4 regions of the Pseudomonas sp. CMR5c genome follow, and region 2 is predicted to be linked to each of the others. Evidence: riboswitches for the same ligand, from Rfam matches in the RefSeq annotation. Region 2 holds a riboswitch; each other region holds the start of a gene.

Region 1 (4,162 bases), 1.5 Mb from region 2:
CGCCCTGCAGGGACGCGGGTTCCTGGTCGAGCTGATGCCCCAGTACCCGATCTACATCCCGATGCTGGCGCAGGCGGCCCAGGACTGCATCGGCCGCATCCATCCCGACGCCCGGGAAGCCTGCGACATCCTGGTGGACGAAGGTTTCGCCCCGACCCAGTACGTCGACCTGTTCGATGCCGGACCGACCCTGCAGGCGCGCACCAACGAACTGCGCTCGATCATCCAGAGCCGGATGGCCACCAGCTACTTCGCCGCGCAGAGCGGCCGGGGCCGACCATGGCTGTTGAGCAACGACCGCCTGCAAGGTTTCCGCGCCATCGTCGCGCTGCTCGACGAAGCTCCAGAGGAACGTATCGGTCTTGGCCAAGAGATGTTCCAGGCCTTGCAACTGGAGCCCGGCGCTGCCGTGCGGAGCATTGCGCTATGACCCTTTATCGACTCGCAACCGTGGCATTGCCAGGAGCCCGTGCATGATCGTGCGCCCGATTCGCGTCTCCGACCTGCCCGCGCTGCTGCGTCTGCTGGGGGGCAGCCAGCGAGAACTGGACAACCTCAGCACCGACCCCGAGCGCCTGGACCATCGGGTGCGCTGGGCCCAGCGCACGTTCGCCGGCCAGGTGGAACGCGCCGATGCCGACTACCTGTTCGTGCTGGAAGATGACGAGCAGCAGGTGATCGGCATCTGTGGCTTGAGCGGTGCCATCGGCCTGCGCGAGCCCTGCTACAACTACCGGCTCGGCATCACTCGCGGCAGCGCCCCGGGACTGGGTATCGAGAAACAGATCCCGACCCTGTTCTTGAGCAACGACATGGCCGGGCAATCCCAGCTGTGCTCGCTGTTCCTGCGCCACGACCTGCGCCAGGGCTATACCGGGCGCCTGCTGTCCACGGCGCGCTTGTTGTTCGTCGCCGAGTACCCGGCGCTGTTCGGCGACAAGCTGGTGGTGGAGTTGCGCGGCCAGGTCGACAGCCAAGGTTGCTCGCCGTTCTGGGACAGCCTGGGGCGGCACTTCTTCAAGATGGATTTCCAGCAGGCCAACCGCCTGTCCAGCCATGGCGGCAAGTCCTCCATCGCCGAGCTGATGCCGCGCCAGCCGCTCTATACCTGCCTGCTCAGCCTCCAGGCCCAGGCGGCCATCGGCCAGGCCCATGCCAGCACCGAACAGGCGGTGGGCATCCTGCGCGACGAAGGTTTCAGCCACCAGGGTTGCATCGATGTGTTCGACGGTGGCCCGCTGATCGAGGCCGAAGTGGCGAAGATCCGCAGCGTGCGTGAAAGCCAGGTCCTGCCGTTGCTGGTGGGCAACCCGGACGAGCAGGCGCCGATGTGGCTGATCCACAACCGGCGCCTGGAGAGCTGCCGCATCACCGCCGCGCCCGGGCGCCTGGTGGCCGGCTGCCTGCTGGTGGACCGCCAGACCACCAAGCGCCTGCAACTGCAACCCGGTGACTCGGTGCGTGCGGTGCCATTGCTGGCCTGCCCCGCCGATGCCGGTGGCCAGGCCCAGGTACGCACCTCCCCCGCCACCGCCTGGTAACGCCGGGCAAACCCGCTTGGTATAGCCGCTGCCGCAGGCTGCGCACGACCACGCAGCGGGCGCAAACCTTGCGCACTCCACAATGAAGGCCCCGCGGGCCTTGGCGCAGCTTCGCAGGCTCAGCAGCGGCTACGGGAGCTGGGCTGGGCGATAACGGCATGACTGCACAGCGGACGCAATCGTGGCGGCCACAGGATTGACGAACGGCCGGACGGATGTTCAGATGCCGCCCTGTTTCAGGTGCCTCACGCCGCCGTGCGTGAGGTGAAACGGGAAACCGGTGCGCCCCCAGGGGCAAGTCCGGTGCTGCCCCCGCAACGGTAAGCGAGTGCTGCATTCAACACGCCACTGTACCCAAGGTATGGGAAGGCGAATGCAGCCAGCCTCGCAAGCCCGGAGACCGGCCTGAAGCATCTGTTTGGCAATCCTGCGGTGGGCGGGCATGGGCCGGTGTGGGCGCGTGCGCGTGCCTGCCACCTTCTCCCTGCGTGCTTCCCGAAGACACTTTCGAGAAGACCAACAATGACAACAACAGACAATTCCCTTGCGCGCGACTGGCGCGCTCCGCGCCGTTCCATGGGCGGCGCCCTGCTCGGCTGCCTGTTCAGCCCCTGGCTGCTGGCGGACGACACCTCCCTGAAGCTCGAGCAGCAGTTCGTCTCCGCCCCGTCGGTGGAGTCCACCACCGTGGCCGAGATGGCCAAGTACGGCAGCAAGGTGGAGATCATCGATCGCCAGCAGATCGAACGCGCTGGCCCCAGCAGCGACATCACCCGGGTCCTGCAGATGTACGTGCCAGGCCTCTACGTGGCGCCCAAGAACGGCCCCTTCGACTACGGCACCTATTCGCTGCTGGGTGGGCGCAACGATGACACGCTGATCCTGCTCGATGGCGTGCGCCTGAACAACCGCCTGTACGGCGGTTTGTACCTGGATACCCTGCCAGCCAACGCCATCGAGCGCATCGAAGTGCTCAAGGGCGGCCAGAGCCTGCTGTTCGGCACCCAGGCGGTGTCCGGGGTGATCAACATCGTCACCCGCAGCCCGCAGACCCGCGACGCCTCCGGCGAAGTCAACCTGGGCCTGGACAGCTTCATGGGCAGGAGCGGCGATGCCCGGGTGGAACGCATCGTCAGCAACGGCCTGGGCGACCTCGGCTTGCTGGCCTATGTCAGCCACAACGTCTCCGACGGCTACCAGCCGTTTCGCAACAGCGCCTACAACACCAGCACCCGTGACAAGAAGCGCTCCTATGAGGTGACCACCTTCGGCGCCAAGGCGATCCAGGGGTTCGGCGACGACTCGCGCCTGGAGTTGTTCTACCAGTACACCGACGCCAACCTGGATTTCGCCCGCGCCGCGAACAACAAGAAGACCACCAACGACCGGGTCCAGCAGATCGCCACCGCCACCTTCGAGCAACGCCTGGGCGAGCGCTTCAGCTACTTCGTCAAGGGCCATGTCAACGATTGGGACACGCGCTACACCCGTATCAACAGCAACGATGATGGCGGCATCAAGGTCATCAACCACAACGACTACTGGGGCTTCACCGACTGGGGTGTGCAAGCCGAGGGCAAGGCCGAGCTGGACGGCGGCCATGTGCTGGTGTTCGGTACCGACAACCAGTGGTTCAAGGGCCAGGACGACGTACTCAAGATCGACGACAACAAGGCCCAGGCCAACGCCCTGTATACCCAGTTGCGCCCGGTGTTCGAAGCCCTGCCGGACTGGCACCCGAGCATCGGCGTGCGCCACGAGAAAATCAGCGGCGGCGAGAGCGCCACGGTGGGCATGCTCACCTCGCGGTACGACCTCACGCCCAACTGGCAACTGCGCGGCCAGTACGGCAATGCCTTCAAGCTGCCCAACGCCGAGCAGTTGTTCGCTAACGAACCCTATGAAAAAGGCAACCGCAACCTCAAGCCGGAAAAGAGCGTCAACGCTGAGTTGGGCCTGGACTACAAGGGCAGCCTGCTGGCCGGTGAATTCAATGCCAGCGTCACCGCCTACCGGCGCAAGATCGACGACCTGATTGCCCTGGACGGTATCAACTTCGTCAACGGTGACAGCCAGGTCAGGGTCCGGGGCATCGAGGTGGATGGACGCTGGCAGTTCAGCCCGCAATGGAACCTGTCCGCCGACATGACCCGCAACCTGGTCGAATCACGCAACGTGACTCTGAGCAACATCCCCGGGTTCTTCGCACGCTCGCGCCTGGGCTTCGAATCGCAGGCTCGTATGTGGGGCGTGGGCGGCGCGATCCGTTATATCGGCCAGGTCGAGAGTTCGAAGAAAGTGGACTACGGCCATTACTCGGTGGTGGATGCCGACGCTTATCGCTACCTCGACACGGCCCAGCAGCATCGTCTGAGCCTGCTGGTGGAGAACCTGTTCGACCGCGACTACACCACCAGCATGACCAGCGACAGACCGGCGCTGGACAACCTGGGGCGCCCCTTCACCACCGAAGTGCGCTACACCTACCGCTTCTGAGGCCGACCGACATGCATGAACACTATCAACGGGTGTTGTTCGTCGGTCCCGGTCTGCTGGGTGGCGCCCTCGGCCAGGCCTTCTGCCGCGAGCTCGAGGGCCTGCGCGACGACAGCGTCGAGACC
Region 2 (4,162 bases):
TCGCGGATGACCTCGATGATCTGTTCCAGATGCAGCTCGGCGCTGTTGATCACCCGTACTGCGCTATGTCCCTCGAGCACCGCCTGGGGCACCAGGGAGCCGGCGTAGATGATCACCGGGCAGCGATGGATCAGGCGCTGGCCCTTGACGGTGATCAGTTCCGGGTCGCCGGGGCCGGCGCCGATGAAGTAGACAGTCATGGCAATGTCCTGTGAAAAAGGGGGCGAGCGGGCTTCATGATGAAGATCGCTCATGATCGAGGGCGGGGATTATCGGTGATTCTACGGGCAAACAGCCAATGCCAGGGTGGCTTCGGCGGATTTTTGCCGGGGCACCAGCAGTTGCGCCGAGCCTGCTTGCAGGCATTCGGCCATGGCCAGGGCGGCGCTTTCGGCGACGCCATGACAGCCGGTGCGTTCGAATGCGGCCTGCGACCTGTGGCTCAGGCGGGAGTCGTAGGGCGCCAGTTGGGCACTGCTGAAGAAGGTCAATGGCAGCGACAACTGCTGCGCCAGCTCCAGCAGGCCCGGTTCATCCTGCTTCAGGTCGATGCTGGCCAGGGCCTGTACCTGGCCCAGGTCCAGGCCATGGGCCCGCAGCACCTGGTCCAGCAGGGCGCGCAGGGCGCTGGCCGGGCAGCCCTTGCGACAACCCAGGCCGACCACCAGGGCCGGCTCGGTGATCATGCCCGCTGGCCATCCTCGCCCTTGCGCCGGAACAGCCAGGCGCTGATCAAGCCCAGGGCCAGCCAGAAGGCGGCATTGGTCAATTGCGAGGCGATCTTGAACTGTGCCTCCAGTGCTTCGGGGGCCAGCATCGAATGCACTTCCGGTTGGGGAGCGCCGATCACATGGGGCACGGCGATGATGGCCGCGCCCAGCAACTTCAGCAGCCAGTTGCCGGCGAACACGATCAGTGCCAGGCCCACGGCAGTGGACGCGGCGGCACCGACCCACCAGGTCTGGCGCTGCACCAGGTCGGCCGCGGCGGTGCCCGGCAGCTCCGGCGGCAGGCCCAGGGTGGGCGCCAGGCAGAAGGTGGCGTAGCCGGCCAGGCCCCAGAGCAGGCCCTGGGAAGTGCGGCTCGGTGCGCGCAGGGTGTAGAGGCCTGCCAGCATCAGGGCGAAGCCCACGGCGACCACCAGGTTGCCGCCGGTGGTGGACAGCACTCGCTGCCAGCCGTCCTCCGGTTCCCAGGCTTCTTCATCGTGGACGTGCCCGGCCATGGCGCCCGGGGCGTGTTCATGGACTGCCTCGGTGGCCGGGGCCTTTTCGTAGGTTTCCGCCTGGAGAATCAATGGCGCGACCCAGAAGCTTTGCAGCAAGGTCAGCAGCAGGGCGGCCAGCAGCCCGGTGAAGCCCGCGGTTTGCGCGATACGCTTGATCATCGGACGGGTCTCAGTGGCAAGGGAAGGCGGCGCTGTGGCGGGTGTCGTGGGCGGCGTTATGCACCGCCTCGATATGCGAGAAGCCGGCGAAGTACACCAGGCAGGCGCCAAGGATCGAGGCACCGATGGCGGCTACCAGGCGCTGGCTCAGGGTGGCGGTGCTGCTGGCGGAATGGCTGGTGCTGCTGATGGTCGACATGGCGCGTTCCCTTGGGTTTGTCAGCGGGAAGCGGCGCAGGAAAACCCCGCGTGGCGTTCACGCAGGGTTTGCAACAGCGCCCGCCCACCGCGGGTTTGTTATTCGTGTATTGCGGGCCGGTCTCCGGGCTCGCGAGGGGCAGGGCGGGTCATGCCATGCCGGCAAGTGTCGCCTTCCCATGCCCGGGGGCACAGTGGATCTGACACTTCGCTCGCTTACCGTTGCGGGGGCAGCACCGGACTGGTCACCGCTGGCAAGCGCGTGATTCACCGGTTTCCCGTTTCACCCTGTGAAGGGCACCCGTAACAAGTTGTGTAGCAAATCATGGGCAAGGGAGCGCCGTCAATCGCCGGTTGGCACGGGAAGCCGCCGCATATGTGCATTGACCGTCCTCCGCGCTCTGCGTAGCCTTGCGCCTTCGAGGTTCTTCGGCCAGCGGTCGAAGCTAAGACGGGAACGCGGTAGAAGCCGCGGCTGCCCCCGCAACTGTGAAGGGTTCCATTCCTGCACGGCCACTGCCTGGCGTCCATGACGCCGGCGGGAAGGCACAGGAAGCGTCAGTCCTGGACTGGCAAGCCCCCAGCCAGGAGACCTGCCTCGACCCAGATTCTCACTACAACCGGGCGGGGTGATCCGGTGGCGAAATCAGCACCTGGCCCGCGCCGTGCCTGTCGTCCCGTATGCCCGCCTCCTTCGCCAAAAGGGCATCCGATGAAAACACTGGCCAAACTTCCCGTCACCATCGTCACCGGCTTCCTGGGCTCGGGCAAGACCACCTTGCTGCGGCACATGCTGGACAACGCCCAGGGCCGTCGTATCGCGGTGATCGTCAACGAGTTCGGCGAACTGGGCATCGACGGCGAGATCCTCAAGCAGTGCTCCATCGGCTGCACCGAGGAAGAGGCCAGCGGCCGGGTCTTCGAATTGGCCAACGGCTGTCTGTGCTGCACCGTGCAGGAAGAATTCTTCCCGGTGATGCGTGAACTAGTGGCCCGCCGTGGCGACCTGGACCATATCCTCATCGAAACCAGCGGCCTGGCCCTGCCCAAGCCCCTGGTGCAAGCCTTCCAGTGGCCGGAAATCCGCAGCGCCTGCACCGTCGATGCGGTGATCACCGTGGTCGACAGCCCGGCCGTGGCCGCCGGCACCTTCGCCGCCTTCCCGGACCAGGTGGACGCCCAGCGCAAGCTCGACCCCAACCTGGACCACGAGTCGCCACTGCACGAGCTGTTCGCCGACCAGTTGTCCAGCGCCGACCTGGTGATCCTCAACAAGACCGACCTGATCGACCCGGCCGACCTGGCCAGGGTCCGCCAGGAAGTGGCCGAGGAGCTGCCGCCGGCGGTCAAGGTGATCGAGGCCAGCAGCGGGCGCCTGCCCCTGGACGTACTGCTGGGCGTGGGTGCCGGTTCCGAGGAGCACATCGACAGCCGTCACAGCCACCATGACCACCACCATGACGGCGACGATCATGACGACCATGACCACGACGCCTTCGACTCGATCTCCATCGAGCTGCCCGAGGCCGACGAAAGCCTGCTGCTCGATGCCCTGACCCAACTGGTGGTCAAGCACGGCATCCTGCGGGTCAAGGGTTTTGCGGCGATCCCCGGCAAGCCGATGCGCCTGCTGCTCCAGGGCGTGGGCACCCGCTTCGACAAGCACTTCGACCGCAAGTGGGGCGCTGATGAGAAACGCATCACCCGCCTGGTGCTGATCGGCCAGGAACTGGATGCAACCCAGCTGGAAGCGCAACTGCGCGCCGCCCTGGGCGCCTGACCCATGCACCTGCTCAGGACCCAGCCCGGCGGATTCGTGTCGGATGACAACATCGCCGACCTTGGACAAACCCCCGCCGAGCTGGTGGTCCTGTGCAGCGGCGACTCCAGCCTGGCGCTGCTGGCCGAGGCCGCCGAGCAACTGCCAGCGGACTACCCCAGCTTTCGCCTGGCCAACCCGATGCAGGTGCAGAACCACGCCTCGGTGGACCTTTACGTCGACCAGGTGCTGCGCCATGCCAAGGTCATCCTGATTTCCCTGCACGGTGGCATCGCCTACTGGCGTTATGGCGTCGAGCAACTGGTGGAGCTGTCCCGGCGCGGGGTGCAGCTGATCCTGGTGCCGGGGGACGACCGGCCCGACCCGGAGCTCAGCGACCTGAGCACGGTGTCGGCCGTGGAGCGCGACCGCCTGTGGCAGTTCCTGCGACAGGGCGGGCGAGAAAATGCGTTGAATTTCTACCGCTGCCTGAGCGGCTTGCTGGGGCGCGATTACCCCTGGAGCGAACCGCAGGTGCTGCCGCGCACCGCGCTCTATCACCCGGCCAGGAGCCAGGCCAGCCTGGCGGATTGGCAGGCCCACTGGCAGCCCGGCCAGGCGGTGGCGGCGCTGCTGTTCTATCGCTCGCACTTGCAGGCGGCCAACACCGCATTCATCGACCTGTTCTGCCAGCGCCTTGTGGCTGCCGGTCTCAACCCCTTGCCGATCGCCGTGGCCAGCCTCAAGGAGCCCGGCTGCCTGGCGCAGGTGCAAGACTGGCTGGATGAGACCGGTGCCGGAGTGATCCTCAACACCAC
Region 3 (4,162 bases), 790 kb from region 2:
ACTGCCCTCCGGCAGGTCCACCGCCTGCAAGGCCAGGGCCGCCAGGCGCTTCTGCATTACAGCCTCGCCGGGCAACAGCCCCAGGAGTTCGGCACGCTGGCCTTCGACATCGGTCAGGGCATCGAGCAGGTACAGCATCCCGCCGCATTCGGCGAGCAGCGGCTTGCCGGCGGCGTGATGGGCGCGGATGGCCGCGAGCATGCCGCTATTGCTGGCGAGTGCCTGATGGTGCAGCTCGGGGTAACCCCCGGGCAGGTACAGACTGTCGGCCACCGGCAACTCACTATCGTGGATCGGCGAGAAGAAACTCAGTTGCGCACCCATGGCCCGCAGCAGGTCGAGGCTGGCGCCGTAGGTGAAGGCGAATGCCTCATCCCGCGCCACGGCGATCCGCACGCCCTCCAGCAGCGGCTCGCAGGCCACCGGGGCCGGCGCGGCAAACCCCACCGCTGGCGGCAGCGCCACCTGGCAACTGCTGGCCAGGGCCTCGGCAGCGGCATCCAGACGCAGATCCAGGTCATTGAGTTCATTGGCCTGGACCAGGCCCAGATGGCGGCTGGGCAGCTCGATCGAGGTTTCCCGGGACAAGGCTCCATACCAGCGCAACCCCTCGGTCAGGCTGCCTTCGAGCAGTTGCGCATGGCGCAAGGTCCCCACCCGGTTGGCCAACACGCCGGCGAACGGCAGGTCCGGCTGGTAGCGCGCCAGACCCAGGGCCAGGGCGCCGAAAGTCTGGGCCATGGCGGCGCCATCGATCACCCCCAGCACCGGCACGCCGAAATGCCGTGCCAGGTCCGCGCTCGATGGCGTGCCATCGAACAATCCCATGACGCCCTCGATCAGGATCAGGTCGGCCTCGCCGGCGGCCTCCCACAGCAGGCGGCGACTTTCCTGCTCGCCCACCATCCACATGTCCAGCTGGTACACCGGGGCACCGCTGGCATGCTCGAGAATCATCGGATCGAGAAAGTCCGGACCGCACTTGAACACCCGCACCTTGCGCCCCTGGTTACGGTGCAGGCGCGCCAGGGCGGCGGTCACGGTGGTCTTGCCCTGGCCGGATGCCGGAGCGGCGATCAATACCGCCGGGCAATGACGAACATCATTCATGGGTTCACGCTCACAGCTCGATGCCCTTCTGCGCCTTGATACCGGCCTGGAAGGCGTGCTTGACCATGCCCATTTCGGTGACGGTGTCGGCCAGTTCGAGCATTTCCGGCTTGGCCCCGCGCCCGGTCACCACCACGTGCTGCATCGGCGGACGGGCCTGCAGGTCGCTGAGCACCTGATCCAGGTCCAGGTAACCATGCTTGAGGGCGATGTTCAGCTCATCGAGTACCACCAGGCCGATCTGCGGATCGCGCAACAGCTCCCGGGAAACCGCCCAGGCGGCCTCGGCGGCGGCGATGTCACGCTGGCGATCCTGGGTCTCCCAGGTGAAGCCCTCGCCCATCACATGGAACCGCACCTGCTCGGGAAAGCGCCGGAAGAACAGCTCTTCGCCGGTGCTTTCGCGGCCCTTGATGAACTGCACCACGCCACAATGCATGCCATGGCCCATGGACCGTGCCAGCATGCCGAAGGCCGAACTGCTCTTGCCTTTGCCGTTGCCGGTCAGGACCAGCAACAGCCCGCATTCATTGGGCGAGTTGGCGATACGCTCGTCGATCACCGCTTTTTTGCGCAGCATGCGCGCCAGATGACGTTCGTCACGCTCGAGGGATTCACTCATGGAGCAGCTCTCCGTTGGGGCTTGGGGAACGGGGGGCAGGAATGGAAATGGACGGCGCAAGCCTGGCATCGCCCTCCGTGATGCCGTTGGATGAATCAGGCCGGTCTCCGGGCTCGTGAGCGGCACCACTGCCGGACTGCGCGCCTTCCCATGCCTGCTTCGACACAGTGGCACTTGCGCAATCTTGACTCACCTACCGTTGCGGGGGCAGCGCCGGAATCGTCGCCGGCTCCATCGCTGGAACGGGCCCTGACCGGCTTCCCTGTTTCACTCTGTCGACCCGGGAGTCACAGAGCACCTGAAACAAGTCGCGAAGGTTAGAGGGTTGGGAATGGAGCGTCAATGAAGCGGCCCGCCGCACCCAACGGAAAACTGCACTGCATCAACAAACTGACGCCAATCTTGTGCCACACTGAAAGCAGTGATATCAAATAGCCACTTTCAGGACATGACGTCCCGTCACAACAATAAGGGGTGAGTTCGATGCAAGGCATGATCATCAGCAATCCAAGACTGGAATTCCTGCGACCGATGCTGGAGCGCTGGTTCGATTGCATTGACCGCTACAACGCGATTCGCGGCGATAACGAAACCCCTTACTGGTTCGACGAACAGGCCAACCTGGGACTGCTTTCGGCCGCGGCCTGGATGGCCGAGATGGTGACCCTGGAACACAGCCCCAGCAAGAAGCAGCTCGAAGAAGGTGCGCGCAATGCCCGTACCGACCTGTACCTGGCCACCAAGGAAGAACGCACCTACATCCAGGCCACCCAGCGCTGGCCACGGGTCAACAACCTGGCCCTGACCCAGGCCCTGCAGGATATCGCCAATGCAGCGAAGACCATCAGCCACGCCAGCGACCTGAAGCTTGGCTGCCTGTTCGTCGCACCTCAAAAGGCCCAGCACAGCGCGACTCCCGAGGAACTGCAAGACATGCTCGACGACCTACAGAAGGAACACTGCTGTGCCGTGGCCTGGTACTTCCCGTATGCCTACCGCAAGCTGCACAACGAAGCCGGCCACTACCACCCCGGAGTGGCGGTATTGTTCAAGGAAGCTCGCTGAACACAAGGAACCCCAGGGCGCCCATGCTTCTCTATGATTGAACGTTCGCGCACTCATAGGGATATCAGCATGCTCAAGCCTCGCCATACCTTGCTCATCGCCATCGCCGCCGGCCTCGCCGCCTGCGGCGAAACCTCCAGCCTGCAGGTTGCGGACGGCACCGGCCCGAACCCCAAGCTGCCGGAACCCAACCCCACCCTGATCCCCACGCTGAACATCGCTCCGGCCATCGGGTGGCCCGAGGGAGCGAAACCGCTGGCCGCCAGCGGAACCCAGGTCAGTGCCTTCGCCGAGAATCTCGATCATCCACGCTGGCTCTATGTACTGCCTAACGGGGACGTGCTGGTGGCGGAAACCAACGCCCCGCCCAAACCGGACGACAGCCGGGGCATCCGCGGCTGGGTAGCCGGCAAGGTGATGGGGCGCGCCGGGGCCACGGTTCCCAGCGCCAACCGCATCACCCTGTTGCGCGATGCCGACCACGACGGCGTGGCGGAGACTCGCAGCGTCTTCCTGGAGAACCTCAACTCCCCCTTCGGCATGACCCTGGTGGGCAACGATCTGTATGTAGCCGATACCGACAAGCTGCTGCGCTTCCCCTACCAGAGCGGTGACACCAGGATCAGCGCCGGAGCCACCAAGGTAGTGGACCTGCCCGGCGGCACGCTGAATCACCACTGGACCAAGAATGTCATCGCCAGCAAGGATGGCAGCAAGCTGTACGTCACCGTCGGCTCAAACAGCAATGTCGGCGAAAACGGCCTGGACAAGGAAGAAGGCCGGGCAGCGATCTGGGAAGTGGACCGTGCCAGCGGCCAGCATCGCTTGTTCGCCACTGGGCTGCGCAACCCCAACGGCCTGGCCTGGGAGCCAGTCAGCGGAGCCCTCTGGACAGCGGTGAACGAACGGGACGAGATCGGCAGCGACCTGGTGCCCGACTACATCACATCGGTCAAGGATGGCGCTTTCTACGGCTGGCCCTTCAGCTACTACGGCCAGCACGTGGACGTACGGGTCAAACCCCAGGATCCGGCACTGGTGGCCAAGGCAATTGCCCCGGATTACGCCGTGGGACCGCACACGGCCTCGCTGGGCCTGGCGTTCGCCACTGGCAGCAAGCTGCCCGCGCCCTTCACCGAAGGCGCGTTCATCGGCCAGCACGGCTCCTGGAACCGCAAGCCCCACAGTGGCTACAAGGTGCTCTTCGTGCCATTCAGCGGCGGCAAGCCCCAAGGACAGCCGATCGACCTGCTCAGCGGCTTTCTAGATGCCGACAAGAACGCCATGGGGCGCCCGGTGGGAGTGGTGATCGACCAGCAAGGGGCCCTGCTGGTCGCCGATGACGTCGGCAACAAGATCTGGCGT
Region 4 (4,162 bases), 870 kb from region 2:
AACACCAGCGCCGGGGGCAGCACGCTGGGCTGCAAGATCGAATGGACCGGGCCGACCCAGGTCGCCATTGGCGTCACGCCCTATGGCGGGCAAGTGGCAGTGAACTTCAGCTGCCAGGCCATACATCTTGGTTCCATGGGCACCGTCATGGACTTCAGCTACAGCGACCCGGTCTATTCGCGCATTCGGTATGGCTCGGTCCAGGCCACCGGCAGCCTGACCATCACCCAGTAACGTCCTCTGGACCCATTACTGTCCCCGTCGACGCCCATGGGCCGGCGGGGGCTGCCACTTCCCTCCCCCGGGTATCAGGTCGGGGACTTGAGCGCCAGGACCTTCCAGCTCGCCTTGCGCTTGCGGGCGACCAGGGCATCCAGGGCCTCGCCGGTGGGCCTGCCCTTGGCAGTGAACTTCACCGGGACCAGCAACAACAGGGCCACCCGGTCATCGTCGGCAATCTCCTCGGCCGCGGATGCCGGGTCCCAGGGCTTGTCCACCACCAGCATCGCATCCACCGAATCGGGCCAGGCCAGGTCCCCATAGCCAGGATCATCACGCAGCACCAGCATCCCCTCGCCCAAGGCCTGGTGTTCCAGGCTCTGGCGCGCCAGGCGAGCCAGTAGCTGCACCGGGAAGCACCAGGCTGGCTGTTGCGCCAGTCCATGCTGGGGAAGCGCCCAGTCCTCGGGCAGGCAGACGAACAGCTCGGTCATGGGAGTGGTGCGGTACAGGCCAATGGTGAACAACAGCTTGTAGCGACCCTTGGTGAGCAAGCTGATATGCAGCGAAAACCGAGGGTCCGCGCTGGGCGGACTGAACAGCGCCGGCAGCACCCAGCCGGCGCTGTTGTGGACGAAGGTCGCGATCGCCTGCCCTGGCCCCTCGACGTCTGGGACATCGATATCCAGGATGCTCTGTGCGCCATTGGCTTGCAGCAGCTCTGCAACCGCCGGGTGGCCCCAGGTGCGCGCGGCATCCAGGGCGCTGTTGTTGAAGCGCCGATGCAATTGGTTGACCGCGGCGCCCCGCGCCAGAAGCAGTGCGACCACCTGGTCATGGCCCGCCAGCGCGGCCGAGTAAAGTGGCGGGCAGATGCTCAATGACAGGCCATTGGCACTGGCGCCGGCGTCGAGCAACACGGTGCAGGTCGGCAGGCTCCCTTCGCTGGCCGCCAGCCCCAGCGCCGTTTCCTGGCCACTGACCCGCACCGGCCGATCCACCTCCAGGCCCAGCTCGAGCAGTAGTTGGCAAACCTCGGCCTGGCCTTCGCTGGCGGCCATATGCAGCAGGCCGATATCCCCGGCGGAGCCATAGCGGGGCAGCTCCAGCAACTGCGGATACTGTTGGGCAAAGGCCCGCAATCGCTCCAGCCTGCCCTCCAGGACATCCTCGTAGAGGCGATCCAGCTGGGTCTCGTGTTCTTCGTACAGTCGTTGCCACTCGGTCATCAGGTGCAGGTCCATGTTCTGTCGATACGCTCCGGGGGCGCATTGAGTCGTTAACCGCCGCGCTCGTCAACCACTTCGGTAACGGTGCACCTGTGCTCCAGGCGCCGACCCAGCCGGAACATCGCCAGGGCTTGCGGCAACAATGGCCATGGCCAATGACACGGCTACCTCCAGTTGCAAGCCAAGCAGCATCAGCACCATCGAAATGAAAGCGTGCTCCGACGCCCCGAGTGATAGCCAGGTGCCATTGACGCGAGGGTCTCGCCGGTGGTCAGATGCGCGCCAGTTTCAGGTGTCCCATGCCGCCGCGCATGGGGTTAAACGGGAAGCCGGTGCGTCATTGCGATGATCAGTCCGGCGCTGCCCCCGCAACGGTAAGCGAGCGAAGCAATCGACAGACCACTGTGCCAAGGCATGGGAAGGTGATTGCTTCATGTCCCTCGCAAGCCCGGAGACCGGCCTGCAACGTCGTTTGACAACCCCGCGGTGGGCGGGCGCAGTCCGGTTTGCGTGGGCTCGCGTGCCTGCGCTTGCCTATGCGTTGTTCCCTCCGGGATTCATTCATTCCTGATAAGCAGTAGGAATCGCATGTCCCGCACTTCTGTGTTGCTACCCCAGTCTTACCCCTGGCTGTATTTCACCCTGTTGCCTTGCATGAGCCTCACGCCCCTGGCGCTGGCTGGGCAACAGCCCTCCCTGGTTCTGCCGCAAGCGCAAGTGACGGCACAGGCCACCGATAGTCCAATCTCCTTGAGTACTCCCCTGCCGGCCGGTTCACGCCTGAACCTGACGGCCTTGGAAACTCCGGCCAGCACCAGCAGCCTCGACAGTGAGGCCATAGCCCGTAATAACCTGACGATCCAGGACGCGGTCACCCGTTCAGTGGGCATCACCAGCGTCGCCACGCCTGGCAACGGTAATACGGCGCTGTCGGCGCGGGGGTTCATCGGCCATAGTTCGGTCATGACGCTGTTCGACGGCTCACGCTTGTATACCGGTGCCGGCAGCCAGACGTTCCCGGTGGATCCGTGGCTGGTGGAGCGCATCGATATCATCCGCGGCCCAGCCTCGGTGCTCTACGGCGAAGGCGCCACTGGAGCGGTGATCAATGTGATACCCAAGAAGCCCTTCGAAGGTGAGATCCATAACCGCCTGCGCCTGGGCTATGGCTCCAATGACCGGCAACAAATGGGCCTGGATAGCGGTGGCTCGCTCACCGACACCCTCAGCTATCGCCTGACGCTGAACCAGCAGCACAGCAATGGCTGGGTCGACCACGGCCAATCACGCAACCAGGCATTGAGCGCAGCGTTGCGCTGGCAAGCCACTGAAGACCTGAGTTTCACCCTGGCCCACGAACGTGGAGAGAGCGAGCCTGCCAGCTACTTTGGCACGCCGCTGATCGCCGGCCGCTACCGCGACAGCCTGCGGGACAAGAACTACAACCTGCGTAACGCGGTACAGCGTTACAACGATGAATGGACGCGCCTGAACACCGAGTGGGTGCTCAACGACAACCTCAGCGCCAGCAACCAGCTCTACTACATCAAGAGCCGTCGCCACTGGCGCAATGCCGAGGCCTACAACTGGGTCGACTCCAGGGAGCAGCTATTGCGAGGCGACAACCTGGAGATCAAGCACGACCAGGAACAGATCGGCGATCGCCAGAGCTTCACCTTCGATCATTCGTTGTTCGGGTTGGACAGCAAGACCGTGGTCGGCCTGGAGTACAACCGGATCCGTTTCGGCGTGGCCAACAACTCGCCCTACAAGGATATCGGCGGTGACTACATCGATCCGTGGAACCCGGCTCCGGGTTATTTCCACAGCAAGTCGGCCTTCTCACCCCAGACCGCCAGCACCACCCGTACCTTTGCACTGTTTGCGGAAAACCGCCTGCAACTGTCGGAGCGCTGGTCGTTGGTGACCGGTATCCGCCGCGACCAGAACCATATCGATCGCACCGACCTGCGCGCCGATACCCGGACCGATCGCAGCCTTGCAGGTGGTAACTGGCGCGCTGGCCTGGTGTTCGCGGTCACTGATCAGCTCTCACTGTATGGCCAGTACTCCACCAGTGAAGACGGCATCAACAACCTGATCAGTCTCAATCCGACCCAAATGCAGATGGACCTGACCGAAGCCAAGCAGACCGAGTTCGGCCTCAAGCAGCAGTTCTGGAATGGCCGTGGCGAATGGACGCTGGCGGCTTATCACATCGTCAAGAAAAAGCTGCTGGCGACCGATCCGCTGACCCGCCTGGCACAACAGATTGGCCAACAATCGTCCGACGGGCTGGAGGCTTCGCTGGAACTGGCTCTGGATCACGGCTGGCAAATCTCGGCCAACGCTTCAGCGGTTCGTGCCCAGTACGATGACTTCGACGAGGTGGTCTCCGGGAAGCTGGTCTCCCGTGCAGGCAACCGTCCGAGCAATGTGCCGCGGCGCACTGCCAACCTGTGGCTGAACAAGGCCTTGGCCCAAGACCTGGAAGCAGGCATGGGCCTGCGCTATGTCGACGCCAGGTATGCCAACACTGGCAACACCGTCGATGTTCCGGGCTATACCGTGCTGGATGCCAACCTGGGCTGGCAGGCGCTGCCGGACGTACGCCTCAACCTGCAACTGAACAACCTGCTGGACCGCCGATATGCCGTGGCCCAGCAAAACAGCGGCCAGCAATGGTTGATGGGCGAGCCCCGATCGCTGTTCGT

What was found. A riboswitch is a leader RNA that binds a small molecule or an ion and turns the genes downstream of it on or off. The one in region 2 is predicted to bind cobalamin.
Region 1: another riboswitch for cobalamin. It lies ahead of C4K40_RS12765 (TonB-dependent siderophore receptor); the one in region 2 lies ahead of C4K40_RS19255 (CbtB-domain containing protein).
Region 3: another riboswitch for cobalamin. It lies ahead of cobO (cob(I)yrinic acid a,c-diamide adenosyltransferase); the one in region 2 lies ahead of C4K40_RS19255 (CbtB-domain containing protein).
Region 4: another riboswitch for cobalamin. It lies ahead of C4K40_RS15310 (TonB-dependent siderophore receptor); the one in region 2 lies ahead of C4K40_RS19255 (CbtB-domain containing protein).

The regions. Positions count from the first base shown of each region.
Region 1 is NZ_CP027705.1:2,711,583-2,715,744, reverse strand. Features, by position in the region: gene C4K40_RS12775 (arginine N-succinyltransferase) at 1-430, shown strand, start outside; gene C4K40_RS12770 (arginine N-succinyltransferase) at 474-1,541, shown strand; cobalamin riboswitch at 1,763-1,965, shown strand; gene C4K40_RS12765 (TonB-dependent siderophore receptor) at 2,118-4,037, shown strand; gene C4K40_RS12760 (ferredoxin) at 4,049-4,162, shown strand, end outside.
Region 2 is NZ_CP027705.1:4,206,461-4,210,622, reverse strand. Features, by position in the region: gene cobM (precorrin-4 C(11)-methyltransferase) at 1-200, opposite strand, end outside; gene C4K40_RS19265 (cobalamin biosynthesis protein) at 282-686, opposite strand; gene C4K40_RS19260 (CbtA family protein) at 683-1,387, opposite strand; gene C4K40_RS19255 (CbtB-domain containing protein) at 1,398-1,586, opposite strand; cobalamin riboswitch at 1,683-1,905, opposite strand; cobalamin riboswitch at 1,991-2,201, shown strand; gene cobW (cobalamin biosynthesis protein CobW) at 2,298-3,365, shown strand; gene cobN (cobaltochelatase subunit CobN) at 3,369-4,162, shown strand, end outside.
Region 3 is NZ_CP027705.1:5,000,766-5,004,927, forward strand. Features, by position in the region: gene C4K40_RS22860 (cobyrinate a,c-diamide synthase) at 1-1,110, opposite strand, end outside; gene cobO (cob(I)yrinic acid a,c-diamide adenosyltransferase) at 1,121-1,732, opposite strand; cobalamin riboswitch at 1,813-2,049, opposite strand; gene C4K40_RS22870 (hypothetical protein) at 2,216-2,797, shown strand; gene C4K40_RS22875 (sorbosone dehydrogenase family protein) at 2,867-4,162, shown strand, end outside.
Region 4 is NZ_CP027705.1:3,336,922-3,341,083, reverse strand. Features, by position in the region: gene C4K40_RS15320 (hypothetical protein) at 1-234, shown strand, start outside; gene C4K40_RS15315 (ankyrin repeat domain-containing protein) at 309-1,463, opposite strand; cobalamin riboswitch at 1,722-1,927, shown strand; gene C4K40_RS15310 (TonB-dependent siderophore receptor) at 2,037-4,162, shown strand, end outside.